DNA from 2 places in the Streptomyces sp. NPDC055815 genome. Region 2 is predicted to be linked to the other one. Evidence: riboswitches for the same ligand, from Rfam matches in the RefSeq annotation. Region 2 holds a riboswitch; the other holds the start of a gene.

Region 1 (7,368 bases), on a different contig from region 2:
GGACGACTGCCCACACGGATGCCCACGCGGAGGCGCTACTCCTCGCCCTCCAGGTCGCCCTCCGTCTCCAGGAACACCTGCCGCAGGGCGGCCAGGGTCTCCGGGTCCGGCTTCTCCCACATGCCGCGCGACTCGGCCTCCAGGAGCCGCTCGGCGATGCCGTGCAGGGCCCAGGGGTTGGCCTCCTTGAGGAAGGCCTGGTTCGTCTCGTCGAGGACGTACTCCTGGGTGAGCTTGTCGTACATCCAGTCGGCGACGACACCCGTCGTCGCGTCGTACCCGAAGAGGTAGTCGACGGTCGCCGCCAGCTCGAACGCGCCCTTGTAGCCGCGGCGGCGCATCGCCTCGATCCAGCGCGGGTTGACCACGCGGGCCCGGAAGACCCGGGAGGTCTCCTCGACGAGCGTGCGGGTGCGGACGGTCTCCGGGCGGGTCGAGTCGCCGATGTACGCCTCGGGGGCCGTGCCCGTCAGCGCGCGGACGGTCGCGACCATGCCGCCGTGGTACTGGAAGTAGTCGTCCGAGTCGGCGATGTCGTGCTCGCGGGTGTCCGTGTTCTTCGCGGCCACCGCGATCCGCTTGTACGCCGTCTCCATCTCGGCGCGCGCCGGGCGGCCTTCGAGCCCGCGCCCGTACGCGTACCCGCCCCACACCGTGTACACCTCGGCGAGGTCGGCGTCCGTGCGCCAGTCGCGCGAGTCGATCAGCTGCAGGATGCCCGCGCCGTACGTGCCGGGCCGCGAGCCGAAGATCCGGGTGGTGGCGCGCCGCTCGTCACCGTGCTCGGCGAGGTCGGCCTGCGCGTGCGCCCGTACGTAGTTGTCCTCGGCGGACTCGCCCTCCAGGCCCGCGACGAGCCGTACGGCATCGTCGAGAAGGCCGATGACGTGCGGGAACGCGTCACGGAAGAAGCCCGAGATGCGCAGCGTCACATCGACGCGCGGGCGGCCGAGCTCGGCGAGCGGGATCGGCTCCAGGCCGTTCACCCGGCGCGAGGCCTCGTCCCACAGCGGACGGACGCCGAGCAGGGCGAGCGCCTCGGCGACGTCGTCGCCGGCGGTGCGCATCGCGCTCGTCCCCCACAGGGACAGGCCGACGGAGGTCGGCCACGTGCCGTTGTCGTCGCGGTAGCGGGTGAGCAGCGAGTCGGCGAGCGCCTGGCCGGTCTCCCAGGCGAGCCGGGACGGCACGGCCTTCGGGTCGACGGAGTAGAAGTTGCGGCCGGTCGGCAGGACGTTGACCAGGCCGCGGAGCGGGGAGCCCGACGGACCGGCGGGGACGAAGCCGCCGTTCAGGGCGTGCACGGCGTGGGCGAGTTCGTCGGTGGTGGCGGCGAGCCGCGGCACGACCTGCTCGCAGGCGAAGCGCAGGACGGCCTGGACCTCGGAACCGTACGAGGTGGGGATGGCGGACACGTCCCAGCCGGCCGCCTCCATCGCCTCCACCAGCTCGCGGGCCTTCGCCTCCGCCTCGTCGGCGGTGGTGCGGGTCGCCGCCGACTCGTCCAGGCCGAGGGCCTCGCGCAGACCCGGCAGCGCCTGCGTACCGCCCCAGATCTGGCGGGCGCGCAGGATCGAGAGGACCAGGTTGACCCGGGCCTCGCCCTCCGGGGCGCCGCCGAGGACGTGCAGGCCGTCGCGGATCTGGGCGTCCTTGACCTCGCACAGCCAGCCGTCGACGTGCAGCAGGAAGTCGTCGAAGCCGTCGTCCTCCGGGCGCTCCTCCAGACCGAGGTCGTGGTCGAGCTTCGCGGCCTGGATCAGGGTCCAGATCTGGGCGCGGATGGCCGGGAGCTTCGCCGGGTCCATCGAGCTGATCTGGGCGTACTCGTCGAGCAGCTGCTCCAGGCGGGCGATGTCGCCGTACGAGTCGGCGCGGGCCATCGGCGGCACCAGGTGGTCGACGAGGGTCGCGTGGACGCGCCGCTTGGCCTGGGTGCCCTCGCCCGGGTCGTTGACGAGGAACGGGTAGATCAGCGGGATGTCGCCGAGGGCCGCGTCGGGGCCGCAGGCGGCGGACAGGCCGGCGTTCTTGCCGGGCAGCCACTCCAGGTTGCCGTGCTTGCCCAGGTGGACCATGGCGTCGGCGCCGAAGCCGCCGTCCTCGGCGCGGGCGGCGATCCAGCGGTAGGCGGCCAGGTAGTGGTGGGACGGCGGGAGATCGGGGTCGTGGTAGATCGCGATCGGGTTCTCGCCGAAGCCGCGCGGCGGCTGGATGAGGACCAGGAGGTTCCCGCGCCGCAGGGCGGCGAGGACGATATCGCCCTCCGGGTTGCGGGAGCGGTCGAGGAACATCTCGCCGGGCGCCGGGCCCCAGTGCTCCTCCACCTGCTCGCGGAGCTCGGCGGGCAGCGTCGCGTACCAGCGCTTGTAGTCGGCGGCCGGGATGCGGACCGGGTTCTTCGCGAGCTGCTCCTCGGTCAGCCAGTCCTGGTCGTGGCCGCCCGCCTCGATGAGGGCGTAGATCAGCTCGTCGCCGTCGCCGGAGACGAGACCGGGGATGTCCTCGACGGGCCCGAAGTCGTAGCCCTCCTCCCGCAGCCTGCGCAGGAGGGCGACGGCGGAGGCGGGGGTGTCGAGGCCGACCGCGTTGCCGATGCGGGAGTGCTTCGTCGGGTACGCGGAGAGGACGAGCGCCAGCTTCTTCTCGGCGTTCGGGATGTGGCGCAGCCGGGCGTGCCGGACGGCGATGCCGGCGACGCGGGCCGCGCGCTCGGCGTCGGCGACGTACGCGGGCAGACCGTCCGCGTCGATCTCCTTGAAGGAGAACGGGACGGTGATGAGGCGGCCGTCGAACTCGGGCACGGCGACCTGGCTGGCCGCGTCGAGCGGGGACAGGCCCTCGTCGTTCTCCTCCCACGCGGCCCGCGAGCCGGTCAGGCACAGGGCCTGGAGGATCGGCACGTCGAGCGCGGCGAGCGCGCCCGCGTCCCAGGCCTCCTCGTCGCCGCCGGCCTGCGCCTCGGCGGGCTTGGTGCCGCCGGCCGCGAGGACGGTCGTGACGATCGCGTCGGCCGTGCGCAGCGTCTCGACGAGCTCCGCCTCGGGGGCGCGCAGGGACGCCACGTACAGCGGGAGGGCCCGCGCGCCGGCGTCCTCGATCGCCCCGCACAGGGCGTCGACGAAGGCGGTGTTCCCGCTCATGTGGTGGGCGCGGTAGTAGAGCACGGCGACGGTCGGGCCGGTCTCGTTGCGTGCGGTGCGCTCCAGCGGGCCCCAGGTGGGGGCGGCGGCCGGGGCCTCGAAGCCGTGGCCGGTGAGCAGGACGGTGTCGGAGAGGAAGCGGGCCAGCTGCTCCAGGTTGGCGGGGCCGCCGTGCGCCAGATAGGCGTGCGCCTCGGTGGCGACGCCGACCGGGACGGTGGAGGCCTCCATCAGCTGGGCGTCGGGGGCCTGTTCGCCGCTGAGCACGACGACCGGCTTTCCGGCGGCGCGGATCGCGTCGAGCCCCTCCTGCCAGGAGCGCAGCCCGCCGAGGAGCCGGACGACGACCAGGTCGACGCCGTCGAGGAGGGCCGGGAGGTCGGCGAGGGGGAGGCGGGAGGGGTTGGCGAAGCGGTACTCGACCGCTCCCTCGGCCTGGGCGGCGTTGGCCGCGCGGGCGCTGAGCAGGTCGGTGTCGGAGTGCGACAGCAGCAGGAGCATGGCGAGCTCAGGCCCTTCCTCGGGGTTGTCCGCGCCCCGGGTGGTCGTATGGACGGCGGGAGTTCCTGACTCACCCGTGTCCCCTCGTGGGGTACGGGCTCACAGTGGCGGGACCGCGCCGGATTCTCACCGGGCTTCCTCCCCGGGGTCCTGGGACCCCATGCCGATCTGCATCCTAGATCGTGCCGTCTCCGGGCCGGAGAAAGCGGGAGAGTCGGCCGGATCACACTCGGTGGCCGCCCGGTTCCCCGTGGGTATGCTCGCCGCCATGCCGCCCACCCCAGCCCCGACGCCCGAACCGGGCGAAGCTCGCATACGGGACCGTGGCGACGCCTGCCCCGGGGCGCTGCGCCTGCACCCCGCCGACGACGGACGCCTGGCCCGACTGCGCCTGCCCGCAGGCCGTCTGACGGCACATCAGGCGGAGGTGCTGGCCCGCGCCGCCGAGAGCCTCGGCGACGGACGGATCAGCATCACCTCGCGCGGCAACGCCGAGCTGCGCGGCCTCGCCGGGGACTGCGGGGCGGACCTCGCGGCCCTCCTGGCCGAGGCGGGCCTGCTGCCCTCCCCCACCCACGAGCGCGTCCGCAACATCGTGGCCTCGCCGGCCGCCGGGCTCGACGGACTCGGCCACGGCGCCGTCCAGTTGTGGGCCCGCGCGCTGGACGCCCTCCTCTGCGCCACCCCCGCGGCGGCGGCCCTCTCGGGCCGCTTCCTCTTCGTCCTCGACGACGGCCGCGGGGACGTGGCCGGCCTCGGCGGCGATGTGACCTTGATCGCAGTGGACGGGGAGACCCCGGCGCCCGCCGGGCACCCGGCGGTCGCGGTCGACGCCGAAACCCCCGCGGTCGCGCACCCGGCCGGGGCCGCCGACGCGCTCCTGCACGTCGGGGGCCAGGTCCTCCGGGTCGCGGGCGCCGACGCGGCCCGCGCCGCGCTCGCCGCCGCCGAGGCCTTCCTGGAGGCCGCCCGCACGGCCGGTACCGGCGCCTGGCGGGTCCGCGAACTGCCCCCGGGGCACCCGCTCGACCTGGTGGGCGCGCTGGCCGGGGCCGGCGTGACGGCGGAGCCCGTACCCGTGTCCGTACCGCCGCTCCCCGCGTCCCCGCCGCCCGCGCCCGGGCCCCTCGGCGACCGCGCCCTGCACGTCCTCGCCCCGCTCGGCCGGCTCACCGCCGCCCAGCTGCGGGCCCTGGCGGACGGCGCCGACGACCTGCGGCTCACGCCCTGGCGCGGAGTGGTCGTCGTCGGGGACCCCGCAGGACTCCCCGCCCTCGCGTCGTACGGCCTGATCACCCGGCCCGACCTGCCCGCCGTCGGGGTCAGCGCCTGCACCGGACGCCCCGGCTGCGCCAAGTCCCTCGCCGACGTACGGACGGACGCCGGCCTCGTCCGCCGCGGGGGCCTGCCCGTCCACTACTCGGGGTGCGAGCGCCGCTGCGGCCACCCGCACGGCATCTGGGTCGACGTCCTCGCCACCGGCGACGACACCTACCTGGTGGACGGCGTCCCCACCCCCCGTACCGCCCTGCCCGAAGCAGTGACCACGGCCCGCAGCCTGCCGACCCACACGAGATGAGCGAGAGCACCAGGATGTTCGACTACGAGAAGGACGGGACGGAGATCTACCGCCGGTCCTTTGCCACGATCCGCGCCGAGGCGGACCTCGCGGGCCTGCCCGCCGACGTCGCCCAGGTGGCCGTCCGGATGATCCACGCGTGCGGGATGACCGACCTCGTGCAGGACATCGCCTACTCGCCGCAGGTCGTCGCGAACGCCCGCGCCGCCCTCCGGGCCGGCGCGCCCATCCTCTGCGACGCGCAGATGGTCGCCAGCGGTGTCACCCGCAAGCGGCTGCCCGCCGACAACGAGGTGCTCTGCGCGCTCTCCGACCCGGCCGTCCCCGGCCTCGCCGCCGAGCTCGGCACCACCCGCTCGGCCGCCGCCCTCGAACTGTGGCGGGACCGCCTCGAAGGCTCCGTCGTCGCCATCGGCAACGCGCCGACCGCCCTCTTCCACCTCCTGGAGATGGTCGCGAAGGGCGCGGGCAGGCCCGCCGCCGTCCTCGGCATCCCCGTCGGCTTCATCGGCGCCGCCGAGTCCAAGGACGCCCTGGCCGAGAACACCCTCGGCCTCGACTACCTGGTCGTACGGGGCCGGCGCGGCGGCAGCGCGATGACGGCCGCCGCGATCAACGCCCTCGCCCACGAAGCGGAGATCCAGGCATGACGACCGTGACCGGAAAGCTGTACGGGGTCGGCCTCGGCCCCGGCGACCCGAACCTGATGACGGTCGCCGCCGTGAAGGCCATCGCCTCCGCCGACGTCATCGCCTACCACTCGGCCCGCCACGGCCGCTCCATAGCGCGCTCCATCGCCGCCGAGCACATCCGCGAGGACCACATCGAGGAGCGGCTGATGTACCCGCTCACGGTGGAGACCACGGACCACCCGGGCGGCTACCGGGGCGCCCTGAACGACTTCTACGAGGAGGCCTCGGCCCGCCTCGCCGCCCACCTGGACGCCGGGCGGACCGTCGCCGTCCTCGCCGAGGGCGACCCGCTGTTCTACGGCTCGTACCAGCACATGCACAAGCGGCTCGCGGACCGCTACGACACGACCGTCATCCCCGGCGTGACCTCGGTCAGCGCCGCCGCCGCCCGGCTCGGCGAGCCGCTGTGCGAGGCGGAGGAGGTCCTCACGATCATCCCCGGCACCCTGCCGGAGGACGAGCTGACGGCCCGTCTGGCGGGCACGGACTCGGCGGTCGTGATGAAGCTGGGCCGCACGTTCCCGACGGTGAGGCGGGCCCTGGAGCGGGCCGGCCGCCTGGAGGACGCGCGGTACGTGGAGCGGGCGTTCATGTCGGGCGAGCGCACGGAGAAGCTCACGGACGTGGACCCGTCCTCGGTCCCGTACTTCTCGGTCGCCGTCCTCCCCTCCCGTGTCGACCAGGAGCCTCCCGTACGGGAGACGGGCGAGGTCACCGTCGTCGGCACCGGCCCGGCCGGGGCACCCTGGCTCACCCCCGAGTCGCGCGGCGCGCTCGTCAACGCCGACGTCCTCGTCGGCTACACCACCTACCTCGACCGGGTCCCCGTCCTCCGCCCCGGCCAGATCCGGCACGGCTCCGACAACAAGGTCGAGTCCGAGCGCGCCGAGTTCGCCCTCGACCTGGCCCGGCGCGGCCGGAAGGTCGCGGTGGTCTCCGGCGGCGACCCGGGCGTCTTCGCCATGGCGACGGCGGTCCTGGAGGTCGCCTGCGAACCGGAGTACGCGGACGTGCCCGTACGGGTCCTCCCGGGGGTGACCGCGGCGAACGCGGCGGCCGCCGCGGCGGGCGCCCCCCTCGGCCACGACTACGCCACGATCTCCCTCTCCGACCGGCTCAAGCCCTGGGACGCCATCGAGGCCCGGCTCCGCGCGGCCGCGTCCGCCGACCTCGTCATCGCCCTCTACAACCCGGGCTCCAAGTCCCGCACCCACCAGGTGGCCGCCGCCCGCGACCTCCTCCTCGAACTCCGCGCCCCGGAAACCCCGGTCGTCGTCGCCCGCGACGTCGGCGGCCCGGAGCAGTCGGTCCGGATCCTGACCCTGAAGGCCCTGGACCCGACGGAGGTCGACATGCGCACCCTCCTCCTGATCGGCTCCTCGCAGACGCGGGCGGTCGAACGGGGCGACGGGCGCACGATCGCGTGGACGCCGCGGCGTTACGGCTGACATCG
Region 2 (7,368 bases):
TCATGTCGTCGAGCGACTCCCGGCGTACGAGCGTGCGCGCGATGCCGTCCTTCACGGCGACGACGGGCGGGCGGCCGACCAGGTTGTAGCCGGAGGCCATGGACAGGTGATACGCGCCGGCCACCGGGACGGCCAGGAGGTCTCCGGGGTGAACGTCCTCGGGCAGCTGGACATCGTCAGCGACGATGTCACCGGCCTCGCAGTGGCGGCCGACGACGGTGACGGGGCGGGGCTCCGCCGTGGAGTGCCGGCCGATCAGACGGGGTGCGTAGCGGACGCCGTAGAGCGCGGGCCGGGGGTTGTCGCTCATGCCGCCGTCGACGGCGACGAAGGTGCGCGTTCCAGTGCGCTTGACGGCGAGAACCCGGTAGACACAGACGCCTGCGGGTCCGACGACCGCCCGGCCCGGCTCGATCGTGAGACGAGGCACGGGCAGCTTCACCTTGGCGCAGCCGTCCCGCAGTTCGGTCCGCACACGCGCCGCGAGCTGCGGCACGTCGAGGCTCTCCTCGCCGGGCCGGTAGGCGATGTCGTAGCCGCCACCGATGTTCAACTGCGGCAGCTCTACGCCGTACTGCTCCCTGATCCGGGCCATCAGGCCGACCATGCGGCGTACGGCGGCGACGTACGGCTTGACGGTGGTGATCTGCGAGCCGATGTGGCAGTGCAGCCCGACGAGTTCCAGGCGGGGCTGGGAGAACACCCTGGCCACCGCGTGCTGCGCGGAGCCGTCCGTGATCGACAGGCCGAACTTCTGGTCCTCCGTACCGGTCCGCACCTTGGCGTGCCCGCCGGCGGCGATGCCGGGGACGACGCGCAACATGACCCGCTGGCGAGAGCCGTGCGGCACGATGGCGGCGAGGCGCGCGATCTCCGAGGCGCTGTCGACGACGATCCGCCCGACGCCCAGCCGCACAGCGGTACCGAGGTCCTCGGGGCTCTTGGCGTTGCCGTGCAGGAGGACCTTCTCGGGCGGGAAGCCGGTGGTGCCGGCGAGCATCAGCTCCCCCGCCGAGCACACGTCCAGGCCCAGGCCTTCCTCCCGTACCCAGTGGGCCATGGCCCGGCACAGGAACGCCTTCGCGGCATAGACGACGTCGGCCTCGGGAAACGCCATGCTATACGTACGGCAGCGCTCCCTCACCTCGTCCTCGTCCAATACGTAGACGGGGGTACCGAACCGGCCCGCGGTCTCGGCGAGCGACACACCGGCGACAGTGACGTCCCCACCACGCTCGGGGCGGGTGGAACGCGGCCAGATCGACAGTCCGTCGGTCTCGTGCGACGCGGATGACGGCACCTGGGGTGCCGTAAGGGACAGGGACACGACGTCTCCTCAGCCGATCAAGAGGTTGACGCACGAGATGACGGCGGCAGCACCCGCCACGCGCAGGACGCCCACGTGTCGTGGGTCCCAGGTCCGCCAGGAGCCTTCATCGCGCGGGGCCTTCGAAACCCCGGGGGCGGCGAACTGCGGGTCGGCGGCGAGGGCGGTGACGCCCAGTGGCGCCACGAGGGCGCGCAGTGCGGGTTCGGAGAGCCTCACGCAGGCGTGGTCCGGTCCGAGCATAGCGGCGAGTCTGGCCGCGGAGGTGAAACCGACGGCCGTCCGGCCGCCCAGGGGAGTACGGAAAAGACGGGCGCTGCAGCCCGCGGGTCCCGGCCGGACGGGGACGAGGAGAGGTCCGGCCGGGACGCGTTCGGAAGGCTCGGGGTCCTCGGAGTGCTCGACCTCAGACATGGCAGTGCCCCTCGGAGACGGAGAGGCTCGGTCAGGGTGCGTCCTCCGTCAGTCGGCGGGCGTCGAACCGCAGCCACCGGTCGAGCCGGCGGTGCGCGGAGGTGAGATCGCTCAGCAGGCGCGAGGGCGGTACGGCGAGGACCAGGCACGCGGCGTGCACGACGGAGTACCGGACGACCGATGGGAGCATCAGCCGCCGCAGACCCCCGCGCCGATCCGATAAGCACGACGGGACCTTGGCCGCCAGCCGGGCGGAGTCGATCGGAAATCTGCGGACTCGATCTCCGTGCCGCACGGTGCGAGGTCGCCACTGATCGCCGGACAGGAGACAGCAGGGTCCAACCGGTGCGTACGCCAGTCGGCCGCACACGGCGAAAGATCGACTTCCCCGCTGAGGACCGCTCCACGAAACTGAGGAGAGGTGATCCCCCCCACGAAGACTGAGGTGCCTGATGGCGGAATCGAAGGAGGACGCCCTCGCCATCCGCCATGTAACCGAGCGGCTGGTGAGGGCCCACCCGCAGCTGGACGTCGACCTAGTACAAAAATCAGTACAGACGGCGTACGAAGAGCTCAGGTACGCGCGGGTGCGTACCTACCTACCGGTCTTGATGGAGCGAAGAGCCAAGGACCTGCTGCCCGCTATCGAGCAGGCGGAGCGAAATACCTGACGCCTGACATGTAACCCCTTGGCGTGTCGACGCCAGTCGGCGGATGCGAGTCCAGCAGCGCCGGGGCAGCTCTGGACGCTGCGTGCGAGCCTGGGGTGGGCCGACCGACCACGGCTCCCCCGGCATGGTCGCCGAGATCCGCCAGGCCGGACGACGCTGGTTCGGAGCCGCCGACAGCGCCGAGTAGGGAACGGGCCGCGAGCGGCGGCCGAGGGGCAGATCCGGGTCGGCAGCATCACCAAGACGTGCAGCGCGACCGTGATCCTCCAGTCGCCGCCGAGTACGTGCTCGACAGCCGCGCTTGGCTCGGTCCAGGCTCACCCCGATCCCCATGCCCGAGCCCCCTCGTCCCGGCGTCCCGCCGTCCCGGTCGACCTTGCCAGGGCGTCGGATCCAGCCGCCCAACTCCTGCTCCACGTGGGCGCGGAAACTGCGGGTGGGCCGCCCGGCGGCGCGGAACCGTCGGCGAACTCCTCACGCATCGGCGCGGCGAGCCGGTCGCGCGTCTCATCGAAGGACGGCGAGCGGATCACGGGTCGCCTCACGACGCACCGGTGCGCGCTCGCGATCACGCGGCGATAATTGCGCCATGATGCGCATTCGCAAAGCTCGTTCATGCAGATCGAATCTGACCGACCATCAGGAAAGTCAGCATTGAGTCAGCATCAGTACCGCGCGGAACCGCCCCCAGGCGCCCCGAAGCGCCAAGATCAACAATTCGACTCACATGCTCTGACCTGCAAAAACCCTGCTCAGTGGCTTGCCTGCTAATCTCACTAGGAGGTATCCGTGAGGATGCTGATCAACGTTCCGGAGACCGTCGTCGCCGATGCCCTGCGGGGGATGGCCGCGGCGCATCCCGAGTTGACCGTGGACGTGGAGCGGCGTGTCGTGGTGCGGCGGGACGCGCCCGTGGCCGGGCAGGTGGCGCTGGTGTCCGGCGGTGGGTCCGGGCACGAGCCCTTGCACGGGGGGTTCGTGGGGCCCGGGATGCTGGCGGCCGCTTGTCCCGGCGAGGTGTTCACGTCGCCCGTGCCCGATCAGATGGTCCGGGCCGCGGCCGCCGTCGACAGCGGGGCCGGGGTGTTGTTCGTGGTCAAGAACTACACGGGTGACGTGCTGAACTTCGAGATGGCGGCGGAGCTCGCCGAGGACGAGGGCATCCAGGTCGCCAAGGTCCTGGTCGACGACGACGTGGCGGTGACGGACAGCCTGTACACGGCGGGGCGGCGCGGGACCGGGGGCACCTTGTTCGTGGAGAAGATCGCCGGGGCCGCCGCCGAGGAGGGACTGCCCCTTGAGCGGGTCGAGGCGATCGCCCGGCGCGTCAACGAGCGGTCCCGGTCCTTCGGGGTGGCCCTGAGCGCCTGCACCACCCCCGCCAAGGGCAGCCCGACCTTCGATCTCCCCGAGGGGGAGCTGGAGTTGGGGATCGGCATCCACGGTGAGCCGGGCCGCGAGCGGCGGGCCATGATGACCTCGCGGGAGATCGCCGACTTCGCCGTGGACGCCGTCGTGGAGGACCTGCGCCCGGCCGGGCCGGTCATCGCCCTCGTCAACGGCATGGGAGCGACCCCGCTCCTGGAGTTGTACGGGTTCAACGCCGAGGTGCAGCGGGTGCTCGCCGAGCGGCACGTGCCGGTGGCCCGGACGCTCGTCGGGAACTATGTGACCTCGCTCGACATGGCCGGCTGCTCGGTGACCCTGTGCGAGGTCGACGAGGAGCTGCTGCGCCTGTGGGACGCTCCGGTGCAGACGCCCGCGCTGCGCTGGGGCCGGTGAGACGGGGATGGTCATGGGGAGTGACGGCATGACGGAGACGTTCGGCGCCGGGTTCCTGGTGCGCTGGCTGGCCGCGGTGGCCGAGGACGTCGACCGGGAGGCCGACCGGCTCACCGAGCTGGACTCGGCGATCGGCGACGCCGACCACGGTGCGAATCTGAGGCGGGGGTTCACCGCCGTGACGGAGGCACTTGAGAAGGAGCCGCCGGGCAGTCCCGGCGCGGTGCTCACCGCCGCCGGACGGCAGCTGATCTCGACGGTCGGCGGCGCTTCGGGTCCCCTGTACGGGACGCTCCTTCGGCGCGCCGGGAAGGCCCTGGGCGAGGACGCCGAGGTCACCCGGGCGCGGCTGGCGGAGGCGCTCGACGCCGGTGTGGCGGCCGTGTCGCAGCTGGGCGGTGCCCAGATGGGCGACAAGACGATGCTGGACGCGCTCGTGCCGGCCGTGGCGGGGCTGCGGAGCTCGTACGAGGCGGCCCGCGCCGCCGCCGAGGAGGGCGCCCTGGCGACCGTACCCCTGCAGGCGCGCAAGGGCAGGGCCAGTTACCTCGGGGAGCGGTCGATCGGGCACCAGGATCCGGGCGCGACCTCGTCGGCGCTGCTGTTCGCCGCGCTCGCCGACACGGCCGGGGCGGAGGGGGTGGCGTGAGCCCGTCCCCCGTCGGCATCGTGCTCGTCTCGCACAGCGCGGCGGTCGCGGCGGCCGTCGCCGAACTCGCCCGGGGCCTCGCCGGCGGTGGCGACCTTGCGCCCGTCCTGCCCGCGGGCGGCGCTCCGGACGGTGGGCTCGGGACGAGTGCCGAGCTGATCCGCACGGCGGCCGAGGCCGTCGACCGGGGGGCCGGCGTGGCGCTCCTGGTCGACCTGGGCAGCGCGGTCCTCACGGTGAAGGCGCTGCTCGCCGAGGGCGACGAACTGCCCGCGGGCTGCCGCCTGGTGGACGCGCCGTTCGTGGAGGGCGCGGTCGCCGCGCTGGTGACGGCGAGCGCCGGAGGGGACCTCGACGCGGTGGCCGCCGCTGCCTCGGAGGCGTACGCCTACCGCAAGGAGTGAGGCGCGAAGCCGTGTGCGTGGAGTGACCGAGGGGCCGCGCCGGGTGGCGACCGTGTTGTGATCGAGCAGGTCAACACACTAATGTCGCAGGGCCTTGGTGTACGGGAAACCGGTGCAGTACCGGTGCGGCCCTCGCCACTGTGATCGGGAGGTCCGGCTCCACCCCCGCGGGGAACACCTCGGGGAAGCCACTGGACCGTCGTGGGAGACCGCGGCGGTGTGGGAAGGCGGAGTCGGGCCGTATGACCGTCAGCCAGGAGACCGGCCAGGGTGCGTTGTCCATCCACGAGGTGCTGGAGAGGGTCTACCCACCATGCATATAGCCGAGGGGTACCTGCCCCCTGCGCACGCCGCCGCCTGGGGCGTCGCGGCCGCGCCGTTCGTCGTCCACGGGGTGCGCGCGCTGACCCGTGAGGTGCGGTCGAACCCCGAGTCCACCCTGCTGCTCGGCGCGTCCGGCGCCTTCACGTTCGTCCTGTCGGCGCTCAAGCTGCCCTCCGTCACCGGGAGTTGTTCCCATCCGACCGGTACGGGTCTGGGCGCGATCCTGTTCCGACCGCCGATCATGGCGGTCCTCGGCACCATCACCCTGCTCTTCCAGGCCCTGCTGCTCGCGCACGGCGGGCTGACCACGCTCGGCGCGAACGCCTTCTCGATGGCGATCGTCGGGCCGTGGGCGGGGTACGGGACGTACCGGCTGCTGCGGCGGTTCGGCGCACCGCTGATGGTGGCCGTCTTCTTCGGCGCGTTCGTCGCCGACCTGTCCACGTACTGCGTCACCAGCGTCCAGCTGGCCCTGGCGTTCCCCGACCCCGGCAGCGGGGTGCCCGGCGCGCTCGCCAAGTTCGGCGGGATCTTCGCCGTGACGCAGATCCCCCTCGCGGTGAGCGAGGGTCTGCTCACGGTGCTCGTCATGCGGCTGCTCACGCAGTCCAGCAAGGGAGACCTGACCCGGCTCGGCGTGCTCGGCGCGGCGCGGACGGAGCGACACGAGGAGGCGGCGGCGCGATGAGCCGGAACGCGAAGATCAACGCGCTGCTGCTGCTCGCCGTCGCCGCGCTCGCGGTGCTGCCGCTGGCGCTCGGGCTCGGCGACCACAAGGAGCAGCCGTTCACCGGCTCCGACGGCGAGGCCGAGACCGCGATCACAGAGCTCCAGCCGGACTACAAGCCGTGGTTCAGCCCGCTGTACGAGCCGCCGTCCGGCGAGATCGAGTCGGCGCTGTTCGCCCTGCAGGCGGCGCTCGGCGCCGGCGTCCTGGCGTACTACTTCGGCCTGCGCCGCGGCCGCCGGCAGGGCGCGGCGGCGGCCAGAGCCGGGGCGGGGGCGGACGGTACGGCGGAGTCGGCAGGCACGGAAGGTGCGGCGGAGGACGGCGGTTCCGCTGTCGGCGATGGGCCGAAGTCCGGTGCCGCGGGTGCCGGTACGGCGAGCTCCGCCACCGCGAGGTCCACGACCGCACCCGCCTCCGGCGCCCCTGAGGCCGGAGCGTCCGGCGCCGGTTCGTCGCCCGTCGGCGGATCGGACGCGTAGCGCCGATGCTGCCGATCGACGCGGCGGCGCACAGCAGCCGCTGGCGCCGCCGTCATCCCGTGGAGAAGGCGCTCCTCGGCTTCGGCCTGACGCTGTGTGCGGTGAGCCTGCCACCGTGGCCGGGCGCGCCGCTCGTGGCGGCGGCCACGCTCACGGTGCTGCTCGGTCCGGCCGGCGTGCCGGGCCGTCAGTTGTGGCGGGCGTTCCGCATCCCGCTCGGCTTCTGCGTCACGGGGGCGATACCGCTGCTCTTCGAGGTGGGCGGTACGCGGGGGCTCGTGGCCCTCGCGCCCGACGGCCCCGTACACGCGGGCGAGCTGCTGCTCCGCACCGCCTCGGCCTCGCTCGGGGTGCTGCTCTTCGCGTTCACGACGCCGGTGTCCGACGTGCTGCCCCGGCTCGTCCGGGCGGGCGTGCCGGCGCCCGTGGTGGACGTGGCGCTCGTCATGTACCGGATCATCTTCCTGCTCCTCGACTCGCTGACGAAGATCCGGCAGGCGCAGGCGGCCCGGCTCGGGCACACCACCCGGGCCGCGACCTGGCGTTCGCTCGCCGGGCTCGGCGCGACGACCTTCGTCCGGGCCTTCG

The links. Region 2 has a riboswitch for cobalamin ahead of ACWGN5_RS08555 (energy-coupling factor ABC transporter permease). Riboswitches for the same ligand answer to the same signal wherever they lie in the genome.
Region 1: linked by a shared signal. The riboswitch ahead of cobN (cobaltochelatase subunit CobN) and the one ahead of ACWGN5_RS08555 (energy-coupling factor ABC transporter permease) in region 2 are both predicted to bind cobalamin.

The regions. Positions count from the first base shown of each region.
Region 1 covers NZ_JBSHDU010000115.1:14,704-22,071, reverse strand. The annotation lists gene cobN (cobaltochelatase subunit CobN) at 36-3,644, opposite strand; cobalamin riboswitch at 3,685-3,827, opposite strand; gene ACWGN5_RS39210 (cobalamin biosynthesis protein CobG) at 3,901-5,223, shown strand; gene ACWGN5_RS39205 (precorrin-8X methylmutase) at 5,220-5,873, shown strand; gene ACWGN5_RS39200 (precorrin-2 C(20)-methyltransferase) at 5,870-7,363, shown strand.
Region 2 covers NZ_JBSHDU010000008.1:95,456-102,823, forward strand. The annotation lists gene lysA (diaminopimelate decarboxylase) at 1-1,327, opposite strand, end outside; gene ACWGN5_RS08525 (SAV_915 family protein) at 1,337-1,741, opposite strand; gene ACWGN5_RS08530 (hypothetical protein) at 1,773-1,931, opposite strand; gene ACWGN5_RS08535 (three-helix bundle dimerization domain-containing protein) at 2,194-2,412, shown strand; gene dhaK (dihydroxyacetone kinase subunit DhaK) at 3,202-4,194, shown strand; gene dhaL (dihydroxyacetone kinase subunit DhaL) at 4,223-4,843, shown strand; gene ACWGN5_RS08550 (PTS-dependent dihydroxyacetone kinase phosphotransferase subunit DhaM) at 4,840-5,247, shown strand; cobalamin riboswitch at 5,326-5,531, shown strand; gene ACWGN5_RS08555 (energy-coupling factor ABC transporter permease) at 5,561-6,259, shown strand; gene ACWGN5_RS08560 (energy-coupling factor ABC transporter substrate-binding protein) at 6,256-6,780, shown strand; gene cbiQ (cobalt ECF transporter T component CbiQ) at 6,786-7,368, shown strand, end outside.